Regions from separate parts of the Rhizobium sp. B21/90 genome, predicted to be linked through region 2. Evidence: predicted binding sites of a transcription regulator. Region 2 holds the regulator's gene; the other holds the start of a gene.

Region 1 (11,007 bases), 200 kb from region 2:
GACGCCCCGACGCAGATCAAGCGGAGATCGAGGCAGCAGCACAGGCTGCACGGGCCAACGATTTCATTTCCGAGCTTGCCGATGGTGAGGGGCGCAAGGGATTGGATGCCTTTGTCGGAGATCGCGGCATCAAGCTCTCCGGCGGCCAGCGACAGCGGATTGCGATTGCACGCGTCATTCTGAAGGATGCGCCTATCCTGGTGCTCGACGAGGCGACCTCCGCCCTGGACAGCGAGTCGGAGGCGGCCATCGAGGAAAGGCTGAGCGCAGTGATGGAAGGGAAAACGGTGATTGCCATAGCCCACAGGCTCTCGACAATTGCAAGAATGGACAGGATCGTGGTGCTCGATCAGGGAAGGATCGTCGAGGAGGGCACGCCGGACGCGCTGATCGAACAGGACGGTCTGTTTGCTCGTCTGTGGAAACGCCAGACAGGTGGCTTTATGCCGGAGGAGATCGGCTAGAGAATCTCAGGCATTTCCAGACGCAACCAGCCTCGTAGTTTTGCTGGCGGCTCTGGTAAGCATCACTGAACGGGGCAGCCAGTCAGTCCTTCACGACCGCTCCCGCCTGCCGGCACCGAACGTGTACCCCGTTTCCACCGATGCATCCCCGAACTTGGCTCTGAGCTTGTCCATTGCTGCCTCGGCTGCGGCCCGCCGGGCGGCGGGTTCGTCCACAAGATCTGGCGGATCGGCGCGGCCGGCGTCGCAGAGGTCGCCAACGCCGATGCCGAGAAGGCGGAATTTCGTGCCGTCGGTCTCGGCCTCCAGCAGCCTGAGCCCGGTCCGGAAAATCCGGTCGGCCAGTTGTGTCGGGTCTTCGAGCTTGCGGTTGCGGGTGCGGCTCTTGAAATCCGCCGTCTTCAGCTTCAGCACCACGGTATGGCCGGCGATGTCGCCCTTCTTCAGGCGTCTCGACACTTTTTCGGAGAGGTTGCGCAGAACAGGCACTAGGTCGTCATATCGGGAGATATCTTCGAAAAAGGTCGTCTCTGCAGACACGCTCTTGGCGGGGTCGTTAAGATGCACCTCGCGATCGTCTATGCCGCGCGCCAGCCGGAACAGCCGCTGCCCCATGACGCCGTAGCGGCGCATCAAGGCTCCTTCGTCCATTGCCTGCAGCTGGCCGATGGTGCGGATGCCGTCGCCCTCCAGCGTCGCGGCAAATGCCTTGCCGACGCCCCAGATGGTGGTGACGGGACGTGGCGCCAGGAACTCGACTGCCTCCTGTCGGCCAATGACCGAAAAGCCGCGTGGTTTGTTGAGGTCGGAGGCGACCTTGGCGAGGAATTTGCAATAGGACAGCCCGACCGACACCGTGATGCCGATCTCGGACTGCACCCGCCTGGCAAACTTCGCCAGGATACGGGCAGGGCGATCCTGGTGCAGAAGCTGCGTGCCGGCAAGTTCGAGAAAGGCCTCATCGATGGAAAGCGGCTGCACCAGAGGCGTCAGTTCCTCCATCATCGCCCTGACCTCGCGCCCGACCCGGACATATTTCTCCATGTCCGGGCGAATGACGACCGCGTTGGGACAGGCCTCGAGCGCTTTGTACATCGGCATGGCCGAACGAACGCCGTGAATGCGGGCGACGTAGCAGCAGGTCGAGACGACGCCGCGCTTGCCGCCGCCGATGATCACAGGCTTGTCTGCAAGCTCCGGATTGTCGCGCTTTTCGACCGACGCGTAGAAGGCGTCGCAGTCGATATGCGCGAGCGTCAGGTCGTTGAGTTCGCGGTGGTAGACAAGCCTTGGACTGCCGCACGCACCGCAACGCTTCACGACCGCCGGCTGTTCGCTCAGGCAATCGCGGCAGAAGCCGGGCGTGGTATCAGGCAAGTTGGTCATGATGAGAACAAATGTTGAACATCATCACTCTATGCATTATGGTCTAGCCACTCAAGGATGAAAATCGGCGCAAGAGGTGGAGCATGTATAAGTGCCTGCAGTCCAGGACCTCAAAGCCCGATATGCGCCCGGATCAACATGTCCGCCGCAGACCAGTCCTCGACGCTGACGATCCCGGGCGACGGCACTGGAAGGAACGGCCGGAAATCGGCATTGGCCATGAGGTTGACCAGCAGGCAATCCGGCACGGCCTGTCCGACGGAGAGCAGATTTCTCTCGATGTCGTCCAGAAACACAACCGGCTGCGGCCTGTCGCCATGCAACTGCGCGAGCACCGGCCCCTTTGGCTGCTCGGTAGCGATCATCGGGAAGTGAAGCCCGAACCTGTCGAGCACGGCGCGGCGGGTTTGCTGGTGGCGCGGCGGCATGGCCGTCAGGAAGACGATATCGGCATCTCCGGCAAGGCCGGTGAGCGTTTCGACGACGCGCTCGGCCGGCGTCTGCCACTGGTCCTGCGTCAGGAAGAAATCCTCGAGGAAGGCCGAAACGGTTTCGTCGTCCGGCACCGTCCCATCCTGGTTCGAGACGACGTTGCCGTGAATACGGAAGGAGCGCGCCAGAAGGTCGTGATCCCTGGCGCGCAAAAAGCGGGTGAACGGCGTCAGAAACTCGAGAACAACCTCGTCGATGTCGCAAACCACGAGAGGTCTGTCCCGAAGCGGCACATGTCCTATGTCAGTTGTCTCGTCCAAGATCAGTATTCCCCCGAGCCGAGGCCTGGAGCTGAGAAGTGTGCGGAAGCCGCCATGACCGCCTCTGGCGCAGTGCCTGTCGCCGCACAGAAGGCCATAAGCGATGGCTCGTGGTTCATCAGGAAATCCAAGAGACCGCCGAGAAAGCTTGGCTCGTTGACAGCATTGCGCAACTGGGCGGCCTCCATTCCGGTCAGTGCCAGGAAGCGGCCGAACATATCCGGCTCGTTCGCCAGCCATCCGAGTACAGCGATAGCGATTTCCTGCGGATCTGCGTCAGATCCTTTCGGCTTCTTGAAGTTGCTTTGCATTTCGCGGGGCAAATTACCTTTTTCTCAACCAAATGCCGCTAGCGTCACCCTAACGGATTTATCGAATCGGCTGCCGCGCGACCTTATATTTTCGCTGAGTGGATTCAAGGCCGGTGGCGAGGACACTGTATTATGCCCAAGCAAGTGATGATTGTCGAAGACAATGAGCTGAACATGAAGCTCTTTCGCGATCTCATCGAGGCGTGCGGTTACTCGACGATCCAGACCCGCAACGGCATGGAGGCGCTCGAACTCGCCCGCAAGCACCGTCCCGACCTGATCCTGATGGACATTCAGCTGCCAGAGGTTTCCGGGCTGGAAGTGACGAAATGGCTGAAGGAAGACGACGAGCTGCACGTCATTCCCGTGATTGCCGTCACTGCTTTCGCGATGAAGGGCGACGAGGAGCGTATCCGCCAGGGCGGCTGCGAAGCCTATGTCTCCAAGCCGATTTCCGTGCCGAAATTCATTGAAACAATAAAGACCTATCTGGGCGACGCCTGAGCGTTGAAAAAGACCATATGACCGCGCGAATTCTGGTTGTTGACGATATTCCGGCGAATGTGAAGCTTCTCGAAGCCAGGCTTCTGGCCGAGTATTTCGAAGTGCTGACCGCCGATAATGGCAGGGATGCGCTGGCCATCTGCGACACCACCCAGGTGGATCTCATTCTGCTCGATATCATGATGCCTGGCATGGATGGCTTTGAGGTCTGTGAGCGGCTGAAGGCAGATCCGAAGGTTGCCCATATCCCTGTTGTCATGGTGACGGCGCTCGACCAGCCGGCAGACCGTGTTCGCGGCCTCAAGGCCGGTGCCGACGACTTCCTGACAAAGCCGGTCAATGACCTCCAGCTGATTTCACGCGTCAAGAGCCTGCTGAGATTGAAGACCCTAAGTGACGAGCTGCGCTCGCGTGCCGAGACCGCACGCACGCTCGGCTTCGAGGATGGCAGGATCGGCGAGGGCAAGGGCGAGGAGATTGCGCAGGTCCTGCTGGTCGACGGCCGCGCCAATTCGCAGGAGCGCATCGTGCGCGCCTTGAAGCCGATTGCCAATGTCGTGGCCATGTCCGACGCCCAGGCAGCCTTGTTCGAAGCAGCGGAAAGCTCCTTCGAGCTGGTGATCGTCAACTCCAATTTCGACGACTATGATCCGCTGCGCCTTTGCTCGCAGTTGCGCTCGCTGGAGCGGACGCGATTTCTTCCGGTCCTGCTGATCACCGATCAGGGTGCCGACGAGATGATCGTCCGGGCACTCGAGCTCGGTGTCAACGATTACATCGTGCGTCCGGTGGATACCAACGAGCTCGTGGCGCGCTGCCTGACGCAGATCAAGCGCAAGCGCTACAATGATCGTCTGCGCGCCAGCGTCCAGGAGACCATCGAGCTTGCAGTCACTGACGCGCTGACCGGGCTGCACAACCGACGTTATCTCGACAACCACCTGGCCATTCTCTTCAAGCGATCCGTCCAGCGCGCCAGGCCGCTTTCGATCCTCATCAGTGATATCGACCGCTTCAAGGCCGTCAATGACCTCTACGGTCACGATGCCGGCGATCAGGTCCTGCGGGAATTTGCCGCCCGCGTACGCTCCACCGTCCGCGGCGCCGATCTCGCCTGCCGTTTCGGCGGTGAGGAATTCGTGGTCGTCATGCCGGATACATCGGCACCGGTCGCAGCCGCTATTGCGGAACGACTGCGTTCAGCCGTCGAAAGTACACCATTCACCCTGCGCGGCACCGGCCAGACCATCGCCATCACGGCTTCCTTCGGGATCTCATCCCGCGAGACATCGCTCGATGGGCCAGATGAACTATTGAAGCAAGCCGACCGCGCCCTCTATGAGGCGAAAAACGGTGGACGAAACCGCGTGGTCGCTGCGGCCGCCTAGGCCTGCAGCGCGTCCGGCGGTGCGAGAGGAAGTCACTGCAAGCTGTTTTGTGCGGCCATTACAAAAGTTTAATATCTGAAAAGTAGCGCTTCCGGGATTGGTTCGCAGAAGATTGATAAGTAATTATGCGTCATTTTATTTCCAAAATTGCGAGATTTCGCAATTTCAGTCAATAAGAATTTAAGATATATTGAGTTTACGACAGTAGTGCAGGATGATTTATGTCGTAATGCTGACATGCATCCATATCCATGCTGATGTCTTCGGACACAGATTTTGCAAGCAACGCCTGCTCAGTATAAAAAGATTGAGTCGTAACTGAAGGTATACTGACGTTTTGCAGTATTTTTGAGTTTAAGCCAAAAAGCGTCGCATCCCAAGCTAGTTTCAACCGCACCCTATTTAACCATAGAGTCAGTCTGACCTCTTTTGACACTGAAGACTTCTTGATTTTAACCGACTTTTAAGCGAGTTTGCCGAGGTCGAACATCGTCCAGCCGGACGGAAATACCCCATGATGCTCAGGTCCGCCGCATCACCTGGTTCGTGGGGTCGGTCGGTCGGATGCATGCCCTGCGGTTCCTCGTACCGCTTTGCATCCGTCCGACCCCTAGTGAGCGCCGCTCTTTCCCGCCGGAAGAGCGGCGTTTTCTATAATGACAGGCCACGCGAACCGCTACCGCCGATCGGAGTTCGATACATCATATTAGTGATGTATGATTTATCATGCCGCGATTTTGCGTGCAATATCGGCCAGGAAATCGGTAGATATTAAACAAACGATCGGCAGACATTAAAAAAGGCGCAACCCCTGCAGGTGCGCCTTTTAAAACCTGAAAACCATAATGATCTTACTTGATCTTGGTTTCCTTGAACTCGACGTGCTTCTTGGCAATCGGGTCGTACTTCGTCTTGTTCATCTTGTCGGTCATCGTGCGGCTGTTCTTGGTGGTGACGTAGAAGAAGCCGGTGTCGGCCGTCGACAGAAGCTTGATCTTGATTGTTGTTGCCTTGGCCATGGTCGTCCTGCCTTTAAGAAAAATGATGCCGTGGACGGCCGGTTGCGGTCCACGGCAAATTATGGCGCGAAATTACAAATCGCGCCCGAAAAGTCAACCCCTCTTCCCCAGGAAGAGCAGTCTGGCCCCGGAAAGCAACACATAAAGCCCGAAGAAACCAGCAATCGCCCAGGCAAATCCATCGGTTCCTGCTGCGTCAATAGCTGTGCCGATCGCCTGCGGGCCGGCGACCGTGCCGATTGCATAGCAAAACACGAACGCCGCATTGGCAGCGGCAAGATCGGGCCCTGTCAGCTGGGATCCGAGGTGGCTGAGGCCTACCGTATAGAGCCCGGAGACGCATCCTCCGAAGAAAAGAAGCAGGCCTGCGGTTATCATCCAGTTGCCTACCACCCATGGCAGCGCGAGCGCGCCCACCAGGCCCATGCAGGCCATGATGACCAGCAGCGGGCGCTTGTCCGTCAGTTTGTCCGATAGCAGTCCGAGCGGGATCTGGAAGACGACGTTGCCTATACCCATCATCGTCAGCAGCAAGGCGGCATGCGATTCGGTAAAGCCGGAGCGCGTCGCATAGATCGGAAACAGCGACAGGCCTCCTGCCTCGACTGCGCCAAACACGAACACCGCGGCGGTAGCCGTCGGCACCAGGAAGACATAGCGCATGAAATGCATCTCGGGCTTTTCTTCCAGCACCGGGCTTTCGTTGCGGGCAATGAAGATCGGGATGGCGGCAACGAGAATGGCGACCGCGCCGATCAGGAAGGGCAAAATACCCTCGCTGCCGACCATGGAGAAAATCAGCGGTCCCGCAGCAAATCCCAAAGAAAGAACCGTGGCGTAGAGCCCGAGCACGAAGCCGCGCCTTGCCGGGGGCGAGGCGGCGTTGATCCAGAATTCCGAAAGGATGAACAACGTGGTCGTCGCGCCGTGGAAGACCAGCCGCAGCGGGAACCACATCCAGAAGGCCGTCGCATAGTAGAAGCCGACAGCGCTGACGGCCGAGAGAAATACCGCCCACATCATTGTCGAGGCAACGCCGAAGCGGTGCGCCAGCCGTGTGGTGATGGGCGCGGCGATCATTGCCGCGATCCCTGCCATCGCTGTGTTGAGGCCGATCAGCGACGACGAGATACCGCGCTTTTCAAGGATGATGCTGAAAAGGGGCAGGCCGAGACCGATGGCAATGCCAACGGCCGAAATCGACGAGATCGCGGCGAAAAGCGAGGGCCAGTGAATTTCTTCGACATGGCCGACCTTGCCGTTCGTCGGTTCAGTCATGGTTGATCCTTAGCATGGAGCGAACGAAACGTCCGCGTCGCAGAATTGAGAAAGGCATCTTGCCGGCTAATCCAGAGCGCCACATTCCGGGGCGTCCGGTCGATCGCAGCGGCCGGAGCATGCCCGACAATGCCGGCAATGTTCAGACAAGAATTAGCCTCCATGTCAACCCATGGCCGGTGATGATGTCAGGTCCCGTGGGGAAAACACTGCCGTTTCGGCTTGTCTCGGCGTCCTGCAGCCTTACCCGGTGCCGCTGCCTTCATCGAATTCGTCCGGGCGGTCTTCGTGTCCACCGAAGCCGTGCATGCGCAGAGCCCATTGCAGCCCGATCACGCCACCCTTGATCGGCTGGATGACGGCAAGCGCCGTCAGCACGGTGATCGGCGCCCAGATGGAAAGCGTCGCCCACATCGGCAGATGGTGCATCGTGTCCGATATCATGTAGCCGCCGACGACAACGTGGCCGAGCACGAGGATGACGAGATAAGGTGGCAGGTCGTCGGAGCGGTGGTGAAACATCTCCTCGCCGCAGACAGCGCAGTTGTCCACCGGTTTCAGAAACGCCCGGAAAAGCTTTCCACGGCCGCAGTTGGGGCAACGGCTGCAGGCGCCCCGCAGGATAGCCTGGCCGAGCGGGCGCTCGGTTTTTTCAGGTCCGCCATAGCGAATGACGGGTGTCGAACCGCTTGCTGTCATTACTCCTCCTCCGGCCGCCCTCCAGCAGCTATTTCCGTCCGCGCGGTGGCCTCGTCCCCGGCTTCTTGCGCACCGGCGTGCCGCCACGTCCAGACTTGTGGAACGAACGCATGCCACGCGGCAGTTCGCGTCCCTCGCTCAGCATCTCGAAGCGCAGCGCGCCTGCCAGCGGAACCGCTTCCACAAGCTTCACCTTGACGCTGTCGCCAAGCCGGTAGCCGAGCCCGGTCCGGTCGCCGACCAGTGCCTGGTGCGCCTCGTCATAGATGTAATAGTCGTTGCCGAGCGTCGAGATCGGAATGAAACCATCGGCGCCGAATTCCGGCAGCCCGATGAAAAGGCCCGACTTGGTAACACCGCCGACGCGGCCGTCGAACTCTTCGCCCACCCTGTTGCTGAGGTGATGGGCAATCAGGCGGTCGACGGTCTCGCGCTCGGCCGCCATGGCGCGCCGCTCGAAGGTCGAGATTTCCGCTGCGATGTCGTCGAGACCGGCTTCCTGCTCCGGCGTGATGCCGCCTTCGCCAAACCCGAGCGAACCTACCAGCGCACGGTGGACGATAAGGTCGGCGTAGCGGCGGATCGGCGAGGTGAAGTGGGCGTACTTCATCAGGTTGAGGCCGAAATGGCCGATATTCTCCGGGCTATAGATCGCCTGGCTCTGGGAGCGCAGCACCATCTCGCTGACCATCGTCTGGTGCGGCGTGCCTTCTGCCTTGGCAAGGATACCGTTAAAATTGTTGGCCCGCATGTTGCCGCCCTTGGCGAGCGGAATGTCGAGCGTCGCCAGAAATGTTCTCAGGATCTCCTGCTTGGCAAGCGACGGGCCGTCATGGATGCGGAACACCAGCGGCTGCCGCTGCTTTTCCAGCGTCTCGGCAGCTGCGACGTTCGCCTGGATCATCATCTCTTCGATCAGTTTGTGCGCATCCAGCCGTGGTGGAACGACCACGCGGTCGACTGTCCCGTCCGGCTTCAGCTGGATCTTGCGTTCGGGCATGTCGAGTTCCAGCGGCTGCCTGCGGTCGCGGCCGCGTTTCATCACCCCATAGGCATGGTAGAGCGGCTTCAGGATCGGTTCCAGCAGCGGTCCTGTCTGATCGTCAGGTGTTCCGTCGATCGCTGCCTGCGCCTGCTGGTAGGAGAGCTTGGCGGCACTCTTCATCATGATGCGGTGGAAGGTGTGGCCGATCTTGCGACCCTCGCGCGAAAACACCATGCGCACGGCAATCGCCGGCCTGTCGACGCCTTCCTTCAGCGAGCAAAGATCGTTGGAGATCCGCTCCGGCAGCATCGGCACCACCCGGTCGGGGAAATAGACCGAGTTGCCGCGCTTCTGCGCCTCGCGGTCGAGCATGGAATTCGGCCTGACATACCAGGAGACGTCGGCGATTGCGACGTTGACGATGACGCCTTCGACATTGTCGGGAGAAGGGTCCAGCTCGGCATATACGGCGTCGTCGTGGTCCTTGGCGTCGGCCGGATCGATGGTGATCAATGGCACGTTGCGCCAGTCTTCGCGGCTTTTCATCGTCGCTGGCTTGGCATCGTCAGCCTCCGCCAGCACCGGCAGCGGGAATATGTAGGGGATGCCGTGAGCATGGATGGCAATCATCGAGATTGCTTTTTCCGAGCCGACGGAGCCAAGCACCGACAGGACCTTGGCGCGCGGCAGGCCAAAGCGGCCGAGACGCGCAACTTCGATCTCGACAAGGTCGCCATCCTTCGCGGTGCCGATATCCTCGGGATCGATGACCATTTCCTCGCCGCGCCGCTCCACCGGCATCAGCCGTCCGCCACCACCGGGCATCTCTCGGAAAACGCCAAGTGCAGCACTGCGGCGGCGGTCTAGAACCTTGATGATCCGTGCCGTATAGGCCGGTCCGCCGCGGTCTCCGGCCGGAAAGATCTTGGCCAGAACCCGGTCGCCCATGCCGGCCACGGGTGCCTTGCCCTTGCCGTTGCGGCCGGCGGGCGAAGACGTCTGGCGGATGGCAACGGCAGGCGCGACGCCGGCATCTTCCGGCCATTCGGCCGGGCGGCCGATCAGCTCGCCGTCCTTGTCGCGGGTGGTGATGTCGAGCACGGTCACGGGGGGAAGGGCACCGGGCCGCATCAGCGACTTGCGGTTCTTCTGCACCATGCCGTCTTCTTCGAGGTCGCGCAGCAGGTTTTTAAGCTCGACGCGCTGCTCGCCCTTCAGCCCGAAGGCTTTGGCCAGTTCGCGCTTGGAGGCTTGCTGTGGATGGTCGGCAATGAAGCGCAGAATGACTTCGCGCGGCGGCAACACACCCTGGACGATAGTGTCCCTGGCTGGCGCCGTAACATCACCCTTGACCGCGCCAGCCTTGGCGGCGCGCACGGGCTTGCCGAGACGACGTTCGACTGGCGACGGTCTGCTGCGCGGTTCTCTGCTCACTCTGCTGCCTTCTTCACTGTCTTCTTGGCGGCTAGCTTGGCCTTGGCCTTGGCTGCCGGCTTGGCGGCGGTCTTGGTCGTCTTTGCCGATGCGGCAGCGGTCTTCGTCTTCGCTGCTGCCTTCGCCTTCGGTGCGGCCTTGGCCTTGGCGGCAGCCTTCGGCTTGGCAGGCTTGCCGGCCTTTTCGACGATCAGGGCAAGCGCTTCCTCGACACTGACGCTCTGCGGATCCTTGCCCTTCGGCAACGTCGCATTGACCTTGCCCCAATTGACATAGGGCCCATACTTGCCGTCGCGCACGGTGATCTTGCCGCCACCGTCCGGATGGTCGCCAAGGTCCTTCAGCGCTGCCGGCGTGCCGCGACCGCTTGGGCCTTTGGCCTGCTTGTCGGCGAGCACCGTGACGGCGCGGTTGAGACCGACGGTGAATACGTCCTCGATGGTCTCGAGGTTGGCGTAGGAGCCGTCGTGCAGCAGGAACGGCCCGTAGCGGCCGAGACCGGACGAGATCATCTTGCCGCTTTCGGGATGCTTGCCGATATCTCGCGGCAGCGCGATCAGTGCCATCGCCTTCTCATAATCGATATCCTCGGGCTTCCAACCCTTCGGCAGCGACGAGCGCTTGGCTTCCTTGCCTTCGCCGCGTTGGATATAAGGACCGAAGCGACCGGAGCGCAGTGTCAGCTCTTCCTCGGTCACGGGATCCTTGCCGAGCGCCTTCGGCTCGCTGAGGCCGGTCGATTCCGCATCCGTGCCGCCTTCAGACGAGAGCTGGCGGGTGAAATTAC
Region 2 (11,007 bases):
CGAGGGCACCGTCAACGCTGCGATGATCGGTCGACAGCGTGACGCTCATCACGGTAGCGATCGCCATTTCGCCCTTCTTGACGATGACGCGCTGCTCGCCTGCGCCCACGGCCAGGATGGTCGAGTGCGGCGGGTTGATGACGGCGGCAAATTCCTTGACGCCCATCATGCCCATGTTCGAGACCGACGTCGTGCCGCCCTGGAATTCTTCCGGCTTCAGCTTGCGTTCCTTGGCCCGCTTGCCGAGGTCCTTCATCTCGTTGGAGATGGCAGACAACGTCTTCAGCTCGGCCTTGCGGATGATCGGCGTGATCAGGCCGCCCGGGATGGAGACGGCGACGCCGACGTCCACGTGCTTGTGCTTGACCATGGCGTTCTCGGTCCACGACACGTTGGCATCCGGGACATCGCGGAGCGCAAGTGCCATCGCCTTGATGATCATGTCGTTGACCGACAGCTTGTAGGCCGGCGCGCTGTCCTTGCGCGGTGCGGCATCGTTGAGCTGCGCGCGCAACGCCATCAGGGCATCGAGATTGCAATCCACCGTGACATAGAAATGCGGGATGGTCTGCTTGGATTCAACCAGACGCTTGGCGATGATCTTGCGCATGTTGTCATGCGGCACAAGCTCGTAGGAGCCGGCTTCGAACAGCTTCATGACGGCTTCGTCCGACGCACCCTTCGGTGTGCTTGCTGCTGGGGCCGATGCAGGTGTTGCGGAGGCCGCCTTGGCGCCACCACCGGCAACCGCAGCTTCGACATCGCTCTTGACGACGCGACCATGCGGGCCGGAACCGGCCACTGCCGACACATCGATTCCGGCTTCCTTCGCCAGGCGACGGGCAAGCGGCGACGAGAAGGTCCGGGCGCCGCTGGCAGCTGCAGGAGCGGCCTTCGGCGCAGCAGGTGCTGCGGCCGCGACGGCCGGCGCATCCGCCTTGACGGCTTCCTCAGGCTTGGCGGCAGGTGCAGCTTCCGACTTCGGCGCGGACGCTGCAGCCGGGGCTGCGGACCCCGCACCGCTCGCAGCAGCACCGACGTCCTCGCCATCGGCGGCCAGTACGGCGATCAGCGCGTTGACCTTGACGCCCTGGGTACCGGCGGCAACGACGAGCTTGGCAACGGTGCCCTCGTCGATTGCCTCGACTTCCATGGTGGCCTTGTCGGTTTCAATCTCGGCCAGCACGTCGCCGGACTTGACCTGATCGCCTTCCTTGACCAGCCACTTGGAGAGCGTACCCTCTTCCATGGTCGGCGACAGGGCGGGCATGGTGATGTTGATAGGCATCGAAAGACCTTCCCCTTATTTGTAGCAGACGGCTTTCACCGCATCGACGACTTCGCCGACGTTCGGAAGGGCCAGCTTTTCGAGATTGGCGGCGTAGGGCATCGGAACGTCCTTGCCGGCGATCGTCAGGATCGGCGCATCGAGATAGTCGAAAGCCTGCTGCATGACGCGGGTGGCGATTTCGGTGCCGACCGAGTTCTGCGGATAGCCTTCCTCGACGGTGACCAGGCGACCGGTCTTCTTCACCGATTCGATGACGGTCGGCAGGTCCATGGGACGCAGCGTGCGCAGATCGATCAGCTCGACGTCGATGCCGAGCTGTTCGAGTTCGGCGACAGCCTTGACCGCGTAGGTCATGCCGATGCCGAACGAGACGATCGTCACATCCTTGCCGGTGCGGTGGATACGGGCCTTGCCGATCGGCAGAACGAAGTTATCCATCTTCGGCACGTCGAAATGCTGGCCATAGAGGATTTCGTTCTCGAGGAAGACCACCGGGTTCGGATCGCGAATCGCAGCCTTCAGCAGGCCCTTGGCGTCGGCTGCCGTGTACGGCATGACGACCTTGAGGCCAGGGATCTGGCTGTACCAGGCAGAATAATCCTGGCTATGCTGGGCACCGACGCGGGCAGCCGCACCATTCGGGCCACGGAAGACGATCGGCGCACCCATCTGGCCGCCGGACATATAGAGCGTCTTGGCAGCCGAGTTGATGATCTGGTCGATGGCCTGCATGGCGAAGTTGAACGTCATGAACTCGACGATCGGCTTCAGACCGGACATGGCGGCACCGACGCCGATACCGGCAAAGCCGTGCTCGGTGATCGGGGTATCGATAACGCGGCGGGCGCCGAATTCCTGCAGCAGCCCTTGCGTCACCTTGTACGCGCCCTGGTACTCGGCCACTTCCTCGCCCATGACAAAGACGTTATCGTCAGCGCGCATTTCTTCGGCCATGGCGTCGCGGAGTGCGTCGCGTACGGTCGTCGAGACCATTTCGGTGCCGGCCGGGATGTCCGGATCGGCAGCGATATGAGCCTTTGGCTGGGCCGGCACCTTGCTGTCGGCGCGGGCCGTCGGCTCATCGGCGGATTGGCGGGCCTTGCCGCCGGCGTCGTTGCTGGCCGCAGCCGGCGTATCGGCATCGGCCTTGGGGGCTGCAGCCTTTTCGGTGTCCGCACCAGCGTTCATGGCGTCGGCGCTTTCGCCCTCGGCAAGCAGGATCGCGATTTTGGCGTTGACCTTCACGCCCTGGGTGCCTTCGGCGACCAGGAGCTTGCCGATCGTGCCTTCGTCGACGGCTTCGACTTCCATCGTCGCCTTGTCGGTTTCGATTTCGGCAATGACGTCGCCGGAAGTGACCTTGTCACCTTCCTTCTTCAGCCATTTGGACAGTGTGCCTTCTTCCATCGTCGGAGAGAGGGCGGGCATCAGGATATCGATAGGCATGTGTTCCCTCCCCGATCAGAGCAGAATGTCTGTGTAGAGCGCGGATGCATCCGGCTCCGGCTCGGACTGGGCGAAATCGGCACTGTCGGCAACGATATCGCGAACATCCTTGTCGATCGCCTTCAGATCGTCTTCGGATGCCCAGCCTTTTCCGACCAGGCGCAAGCGCACCTGCTCGATCGGATCATGTTCTGAGCGCATCTTCTGCACTTCGTCCTTGGAGCGATACTTCGCCGGGTCGGACATCGAATGGCCGCGATAGCGGTAGGTCAGCATTTCGAGAATGATCGGGCCCTTGCCGGAACGGCAATGCTGGAGCGCCTCGTCGGCTGCCGCCTTGACAGCGCGCACATCCATGCCATCGACCTGCATGCCGGGAATGCCGAAGCCCGAACCGCGCAGCGAGTAGTTGGACTGCGCCGTCGCGCGGGCAGAGGACGTGCCCATGGCGTAGTGGTTGTTCTCGATGATATAGACGATCGGCAGCTTCCAGAGAGCAGCCATGTTGAAGCTCTCGTAGACCTGGCCCTGGTTGGCCGCACCGTCGCCGAAATAGGCGACCGAGACGCTGTCATTACCACGGTATTTGTTGGCGAAAGCGAGCCCGGTGCCGAGCGAAACCTGCGCACCGACGATACCGTGACCGCCGTAGAAATGCTTCTCTTTCGAGAACATGTGCATCGAGCCGCCCTTGCCGTGCGAATAGCCGCTGCTGCGACCAGTCAGCTCGGCCATGACACCACGCGCTTCCATGCCGCAAGCGAGCATGTGGCCGTGGTCGCGATAGGCCGTAATGACCTGATCGCCTTCCTTCTGGGCCATCTGCATGCCGACGACGACAGCTTCCTGGCCGATGTAGAGGTGACAGAATCCGCCGATGAACCCCATGCCGTACAACTGTCCGGCCTTTTCCTCGAAGCGCCGGATGAGCAGCATTTCGCGGTAGGCTTTCAGCTCTTCGTCGCGATCGAAATCGGCTATAGGACCGCCGTTGGTTTCAACACGTGCTGACTTGGACGTTTTCCGGTTGGAAACGGACGCGATTTTCGGCGCCATTCAACCCTCCCCTGTGTGATAAGCATCGATCAATGGTGACGCGTAACATAGGGAAGATTAACAGATGCAGCAATGCCATAAACGCATGGCTAGTATTCGATATAAGTCACTGAAAAATAAATAAAATCTCCGATTAACTGAAATTCAGTTAATCGCGCTATTTGTTGAAGATGACGATTTCGTCGGCCTTGGAATAATCGAGCTGGTAACGGGCCTTTTCATCAAGCATGTCCTTGTCGAGCGATCCGTCGCTGAGCAGGGCAACCTCCTTTTCGAGGTGCTGTCGCTTGGCAACGAGATCGGCCAGATCCTTGGAGCGGGCCAGTCGCTGTTGCTCGAATACTTCGGTCGCCCGCAGGCCGTAATCGCCATGGACGCAGTGGTAGCCGAAATAGGATACGAAGGCGACGGTGATGGCTGGAAGCACCAGGTGACCAAGCCGCTTCTTCTTATGATATTTTGTCCACATGCCGTTTGCCCATACGCTGTACCCGTGTGAGCGACACTAGACGGCAGAGATTAACCGTCCGTTGACCGTGTTGCGAGATCGACTAAAAAACCGCGCCCGAAGGCGCGGTTGGTAGAAAAGCGAATGCGTCTGGTATCAGCCGCGCAGGATGGACGTGCCGGCGTAGCGGGCCTGCGGACCGAGCATTTCCTCGATGCGGATCAGCTGGTTGTACTTGGCAAGACGGTCCGAGCGCGACAGCGAGCCGGTCTTGATCTGACCGCAGTTGGTGGCGACCGCGAGATCGGCAATCGTCGAATCCTCGGTTTCGCCAGAGCGGTGCGACATGACGGCTGTATAGCCGGCCTTGTGGGCCGTTTCGACGGCGTCGAGCGTTTCGGTCAGCGTGCCGATCTGGTTGACCTTGACGAGGATCGAGTTGGCAACGCCCATCTTGATACCGTCGCGAAGGCGCGAGGAATTGGTAACGAACAGATCGTCGCCGACCAGCTGGGTGGTCTTGCCGGCCAGCTCTGTCAGCGTCTTCCAGCCTTCCCAATCGTCTTCGGACATGCCGTCTTCGATCGACAGGATCGGGTACTTGGCAGCGAGTTCGGCAAGGTATTCAGCCATGGCGCCCGGCTCCAGCGTGCGACCTTCGCCTTCGAGAACGTACTTGCCGTCCTTGAAGAACTCTGTCGCAGCACAATCGAGGCCGAGGTAGATGTCTTCGCCGGGACGATAGCCGGCCTTCTCGATCGACTTCATGATGAAGTCCAGGGCTTCCGGCGCGCTTTTCAGGCCCGGTGCGAAACCGCCTTCGTCGCCGACATTGGTGTTGTGACCCTGGGCCGACAGTTCCTTCTTCAGCACGTGAAAAACTTCGGAGCCCATGCGGACGGCATCGGAGAAGGTTTCTGCACCGACGGGGAGAATCATGAATTCCTGGAAGTCGATCGGGTTGTCGGCATGGGCACCGCCGTTGATGATGTTCATCATCGGCACAGGCAGAAGGCTGGCATAGGCGCCGCCGACATAGCGATAGAGCGGCAGGTCGGCGCTCTGGGCGGCGGCCTTGGCGACGGCGAGCGATACGCCGAGGATGGCGTTGGCGCCGAGGCGGGACTTGTTGGCCGTGCCATCCAGCTCGATCATCAGGTTGTCGATCTGGATCTGGTTTTCAGCATCGAGACCGCCGATGGCCTCAAAAATCTCGGTATCGACGGCTTCTACAGCCTTTTCGACGCCCTTGCCGTGGTAACGCGAGCCACCATCGCGCAATTCGACTGCCTCGTGGGCACCTGTCGAGGCGCCCGACGGGACTGCGGCGCGACCCATGCTGCCGTCTTCCAGATATACGTCGACTTCGACAGTCGGGTTGCCGCGGCTGTCGAGAATCTCGCGGGCGATAATGTCGGTGATTGCGGTCATGGCTGGTTCCTGCTCGCTGGTTATAATCGATTGAAATCTCTAAATCGAAGGCGTGACAATTACAATGCCATCACGCGCTTCGAATGAGGGAACGTCATAGCCGACTAAACCAAGATCATGTCAGCCTGTTGAACGCTCCCGCAGATGCTAGGCCTTGGCGATGGCGTCGAATGCCAGCAGCTTTTCGAGCAGCTTCGGCATATCTTTCAGATGCACCATGTTGGGGCCATCGGACGGCGCATGGTCGGGGTCCTCGTGGGTTTCGATAAACACGCCGGCGACGCCGACGGCAACGGCCGCGCGGGCAAGGGTTTCCACGAATTCGCGCTGGCCCCCGGAGGACCCGCCCTGGCCGCCGGGCTGCTGCACGGAGTGGGTAGCATCGAAGATCACCGGAGCGCCCATCGCCGCCATGATCGGCAGCGAGCGCATGTCGGAGACCAGCGTGTTGTAGCCGAAGGATGCGCCGCGTTCACAGAGCAGGATGTTCGGGTTACCGCTGTCGTTAAGCTTGGCCAGCACGTTCTTCATGTCCCAGGGGGCGAGGAACTGACCCTTCTTGACGTTGATGATGCGGCCGGTCCTGGCGGCAGCGACCAGAAGATCGGTCTGGCGTGACAGGAAGGCCGGGATCTGCAGGACATCCACGGTCTTGGCGACAAGGGCGCACTGCTCCTCCGTGTGGATGTCGGTGAGCACCGGGAAACCGTATTCCTTCTTCAGCTCGCCGAAGATCTCCAGAGCCGCTTCCAGCCCAAGGCCACGCTGGGCGGACAGGGATGTGCGGTTGGCCTTGTCGAAGGACGACTTGTAGACGAGCCCGATGCCAAGCGAGGCGCAGAGTTCCTTGAGCTTGCCGGCTATCGTGAAGGCATGATCGCGGCTCTCCATCTGGCAGGGACCGGCAATCAGCGAGAGGCGCTTGCTGTTGGAGAAAGTGACCTTGCCGGGGCCTTCGCCGGCGACCACGTCCGAATTTGTCGAATGGCTCATGCTGTCTCCTCGAAGGCAAACAATGCCCCCTGCCCGGGAGCGGCCTTCACCAGAATAGTGTTGCTCTTGCGTGTGTAGGTCACGCCGTTACCAGCCAAATGCGCTTCTGTCACGGAAAGATCGCGAACCGCAAAGACGATTGCCCGCCCCCGCAGGCCCGCATCTTCACCGGATGGCGCCGCCTCATAGAAGGCCTCCATCCCCTCGCCGCTCAAGATGTCGATTTCCACATTGGCTGCCGATGCTGTGATGCCAAAGGAATGCGGAGCGATTGCGGCACCATTGCCAACTTGGCTGATGAGCCCGGAAAACGCCTCCGGGCTGGCGCAGGACAGCACAATGCGCGAAATGCCGAGAACGCCGTTCGGATGCCTCTCCAGCGCGCTGCGATCCGTCGGCATCGCATTAATGCGCTCGCAGGTGAAAACGAAGAAATCCGGGGCACGCAAATCTGCGGCGAAAGCAAGGCGAAAGCCGGCAATCGATTCGGACCCGTCCGGCATGCGCATCGGCCTTTCGAACTCGAGGATCTTGCCGGCCGAGACCCCGCGGTCGCGAAAGCGCTGCTGGTCGCTTTCAGCATTGCCGGTTGCGAAGGCAATGGAGGAAAAACCATCGTCGCCGACGCGAAACCGGAAAGCCTGGTCGCGCGCGACGAAGACATTGCCGGCCAGCGCCGACGCCTCGCACTCCGAGAGACTGGCAATGCCGAGTGGCTCGAGATAGGTCTTGTCGGCGAAGAAAACGCAAGCATTTTCAGTACCAAAGGGATGCCGTGCATCGGCAGCGACAGTGAAGCCAAGCTTGCTCAGCCGCTGGCGCGCAGAGGCTATATCGCAGGTCGGCAGGACCAGATGGTCGATTGGATAGGCTGCTGTCATGGTTTGTCTCCACCCTGCGAAGCCGTCAGCGACGGCAGCGCGACATGATCTTCCAAAAATGCGATTATTCCAACGGCGTTCACAAAGATTTAGTCACTTGCGGAACACATATGGAACATATAGTGTCCGTTCTGGCTTTGTTTCGCACTTGGAGCACGAAAAACGATGTTGACGCGCAAGCAACAGGAACTGCTTCTCTTCATTCACGAACGAATGAAAGAGTCCGGCGTGCCGCCTTCTTTCGATGAAATGAAGGACGCGCTGGATCTGGCGTCGAAATCGGGTATCCATAGGCTGATCACGGCACTGGAGGAACGCGGCTTCATTCGCCGCCTGCCGAACCGGGCGCGTGCCATCGAGGTCATCAAGCTTCCCGAGGCCTATAACCCGAATGCGCAGCCACGGCGCGGCTTTTCGCCGAGCGTCATCGAAGGCAGCCTTGGCAAGACGCCGGCGGTCGCCGCAGCGCCGACAAAGCCCGCAGTCGACGACCGCAGCGGCTCCGTCTCGCTGCCGGTCATGGGCCGCATCGCCGCCGGTGTTCCCATCGCCGCGATCCAGAACAACACCCACGACATCATGGTCCCCGCCGATATGGTCGGCGCCGGCGAGCATTACGCGCTCGAAGTGCGAGGCGATTCGATGATCGAGGCCGGCATCTTCGACGGCGATACGGTCATCATCCGCAATGCCAGTACGGCGAGCCCCGGCGACATTATTGTCGCCCTCGTCGATGACGAGGAAGCAACGCTCAAGCGCTTTAGGCGCAAGGGTGCCTCCATTGCACTCGAGGCAGCCAATCCGGCTTACGAGACCCGCATCTTCGGCCCGGACAGGGTAAAGATCCAGGGGCGACTTGTCGGACTTATCCGCCGGTATCACTGACCGGTGACGTGGCATCGGTACCGGTGAAGGCCGGCTTTCGCCAGTCATAGGCTCGATGCCTCTCCCATGGACGGTCAAGGGCGCTGAACGCGGTGATGAACTTTGGCTCAGGAGATATCAAGTTGACCTCGATGGAACCTGTTTTGCGTAGCGATGCGCCGGTGTAGAGCACTGCACCGGACCGACAGAGATCAAGGCGAAGTTTGACCGGCGTGATGACAATGTCGGCGGTATCGCAGGCCGGCCCCAGATAAGCCGCATCGGAGATAGTCACCAGCATCGCGCCCGTCTCGAGCATGGCAACGCACCAATCGCGACCATGGCAGGCAAACCCGCCGTCGACCGCATTGTCCAGAGCAGTTTCCATTGCTGATCGCAATGTGGCCTGATGCTCCGCATCCATACGGGTCGAGGGGCGGCCACGAACGGAATGGGGCGGGGTCGAGTTGTCCGGCGGCAGCATTTGCGGCGGCGTATCCTCTGACACCGGCAGGGCTCGCTGCCATTGCTGATAGATGAAATCCGGGGGGCGCTCACGATTGCGCTCGAGTCTCCCCTGCCGGAACATGGCGACCAGTTCGCCATCCTCCGAAATCAGCAGTTCCGATTTCTGGAGAGACGGTTGGAAGGCGGCAAAAGTCACCGAGGCCGCAATCAGCAACGCGCCGGCATGGCGCATGGGCGTTCGCAGCACCGTCATCAGCATGAAGCCGGCAATGATGGTCGGGAAAAGTCCGCTAGGCAGGCGCGCGAAGGGCACATTGCCGCCCCATGCAGCCACCGTCTTTGCGATGACCATGACGATATCAAGTCCCCAACCGGTGACAAGCCAGAACACGCCGTCGAGGCCGAAGGGCATCATCAGCATGGCAAGCATGCCGACCGGCATGACGATGAATGACACCACCGGCATGGCGGCGAGATTGGCAACGAGGCCATAGGTCGCCAGCCGGTGAAAGTGTTCGATCGAGAAGATTGCCGTCGACGCGCCGCCGATGAACGACGTCATGGCGATGCCGGTGAAGAAGCGGCTGACCGCCAGCACCGGCATCGGTGCCCGGAAAGCAGCAAACCGCCGCTCGCGGGGCGGACGTCGCTTCCATAGCGAATAGCCGGATACAAGGGCGATGGTCGCCGCATAGGACATCTGGAAACTCGGGCCGAGGATCTGCGACGGCGAGAGCACTAGAATGGCGATAGCCGAAAGGGCGACATTGCGCAGGCTGAAGGATGGTCTGTCGAACAGCACCGCGACCAGCATGATCGCCATCATGATGAAGGCCCGTTCGGCCGATACACCGAAGCCGGAAATGAAATAATAGGCGGTGACGGTGATCAGCGCACCGATGGCTGCAATTTTCTTGGTCGGAAAAGCCTGCGCCAATCCGGGAAACAGGCTCAGTGCATGCCGGAGGCCGACATAGAAGATACCGGCCGACAAAGCCATATTCAGTCCCGAGATGGCAATGATATGAGCGAGGCCGGACACTCTTAGGGCATCCGTCGTTTCAGGCGAAATCGCCCGACGTTCGTCGTTGACCAGCGAAGCCGCGAAGGCGCCGGTGTCGCCGGGCAGGATCGAGCGGATTCGGTCGCCGATATGGCCGCGCAGCCCAGTCAGCCAGCGGTCGGTCCTTTGGAGCGTCGTTCGCTCGCTGGTGTCATCGACGCTGGCCATCATCAGTTGCGGCGTACCGTAGAAGAAACCGTTGGCACCGGTGCCTTCGAAATAGGCAGTGAAGGCAAAATCGTGGAGGCCGGGCAGCGCCGGGCCGGCTGGCGGGCTCAACCGGGCCCTGCCCTCAACCACATCTCCGAGTTCGAACGGTACATCCTGGCCGCGCACGAGAAGGGATATCTGCTCCGGTGGCCGCCGAACGACAGGCGCGTCTGTCGCCAGCAGATCCAGCACGTAGCGCCACCGCCCTTTGTCGTCCACTTCGCGGCGCTGAACCTGACCGGTGATGGTGGTAGTCACGGGCGAGTCCAGCATGATCGTCGACGCTCGCCATGTCTCCCATTCAGCGAGAAGCATGCCGAGCAGGCCCAGCGCCGCTGCGAACGCCAGATGCCGCAACGTTGGGCTCAGATTGTGTTTCAGGAGGCAGACGGCGGCGAGCACCAGGAAGACCGCCGCAATGCCCGTCACCGGCGGATTGCCCGGAAGCTCGAACCAGATTATGGCTCCGCAGCCGATGTAGACGGGCGCAAACAGCATTGCGCGACCGTGGGCGGCCTCTTCGGCAATCATCCCCGCGGTTGCGATTCGCCACCCGTTGAGCGAAAGGGCAGCGCGCTTCGGCCACGGCACGGCGTGTTGCGTGCGGGCAGGCATCCGTCCAAGCTTGGCAACGGCGTTGACAGTAGCGCGCGAACGCTCGGCGAGGCCGAGAAATACCTGGCGATGACCTTGCCTCTCGCGCGCGTCCAACTCTGCCATTCGCCAGTCAGCCCCGCTCGCAATCTTCAAGCCCAGGGTATTTTTGCAACCTTTGCTCGAACAATTCAACTGAAATCGATTGAAATGCGTCCCGCGGGAACGTCGCTTCTGGAATGCCGCAGATCGGGCTTTAAAG

What was found. Region 2 encodes LexA, which represses DNA repair genes until DNA is damaged. Its sites were predicted from a motif close to TGTTCNNNNTGTGTTCNG; they were not measured.
Region 1: J5278_RS12355 (DNA polymerase IV) is a predicted target of LexA. The motif match lies at 1,854-1,871, and genes of this name have one in related genera.

Annotation. Positions count from the first base shown of each region.
Region 1 is NZ_CP072162.1:2,565,729-2,576,735, reverse strand. It holds gene J5278_RS12360 (ABC transporter ATP-binding protein) at 1-464, shown strand, start outside; gene J5278_RS12355 (DNA polymerase IV) at 555-1,850, opposite strand; gene J5278_RS12350 (hypothetical protein) at 1,961-2,602, opposite strand; gene J5278_RS12345 (DUF3572 domain-containing protein) at 2,605-2,913, opposite strand; gene J5278_RS12340 (response regulator) at 3,046-3,417, shown strand; gene J5278_RS12335 (PleD family two-component system response regulator) at 3,435-4,805, shown strand; gene rpmG (50S ribosomal protein L33) at 5,657-5,824, opposite strand; gene J5278_RS12325 (MFS transporter) at 5,918-7,102, opposite strand; gene J5278_RS12320 (DUF983 domain-containing protein) at 7,346-7,801, opposite strand; gene rnr (ribonuclease R) at 7,830-10,220, opposite strand; gene topA (type I DNA topoisomerase) at 10,217-11,007, opposite strand, start outside.
Region 2 is NZ_CP072162.1:2,361,464-2,372,470, forward strand. It holds gene J5278_RS11215 (pyruvate dehydrogenase complex dihydrolipoamide acetyltransferase) at 1-1,288, opposite strand, end outside; gene J5278_RS11220 (pyruvate dehydrogenase complex E1 component subunit beta) at 1,304-2,737, opposite strand; gene pdhA (pyruvate dehydrogenase (acetyl-transferring) E1 component subunit alpha) at 2,753-3,793, opposite strand; gene J5278_RS11230 (septum formation initiator family protein) at 3,951-4,262, opposite strand; gene eno (phosphopyruvate hydratase) at 4,398-5,672, opposite strand; gene kdsA (3-deoxy-8-phosphooctulonate synthase) at 5,820-6,665, opposite strand; gene J5278_RS11245 (VOC family protein) at 6,662-7,546, opposite strand; gene lexA (transcriptional repressor LexA) at 7,712-8,431, shown strand; gene J5278_RS11255 (ComEC/Rec2 family competence protein) at 8,412-10,871, opposite strand.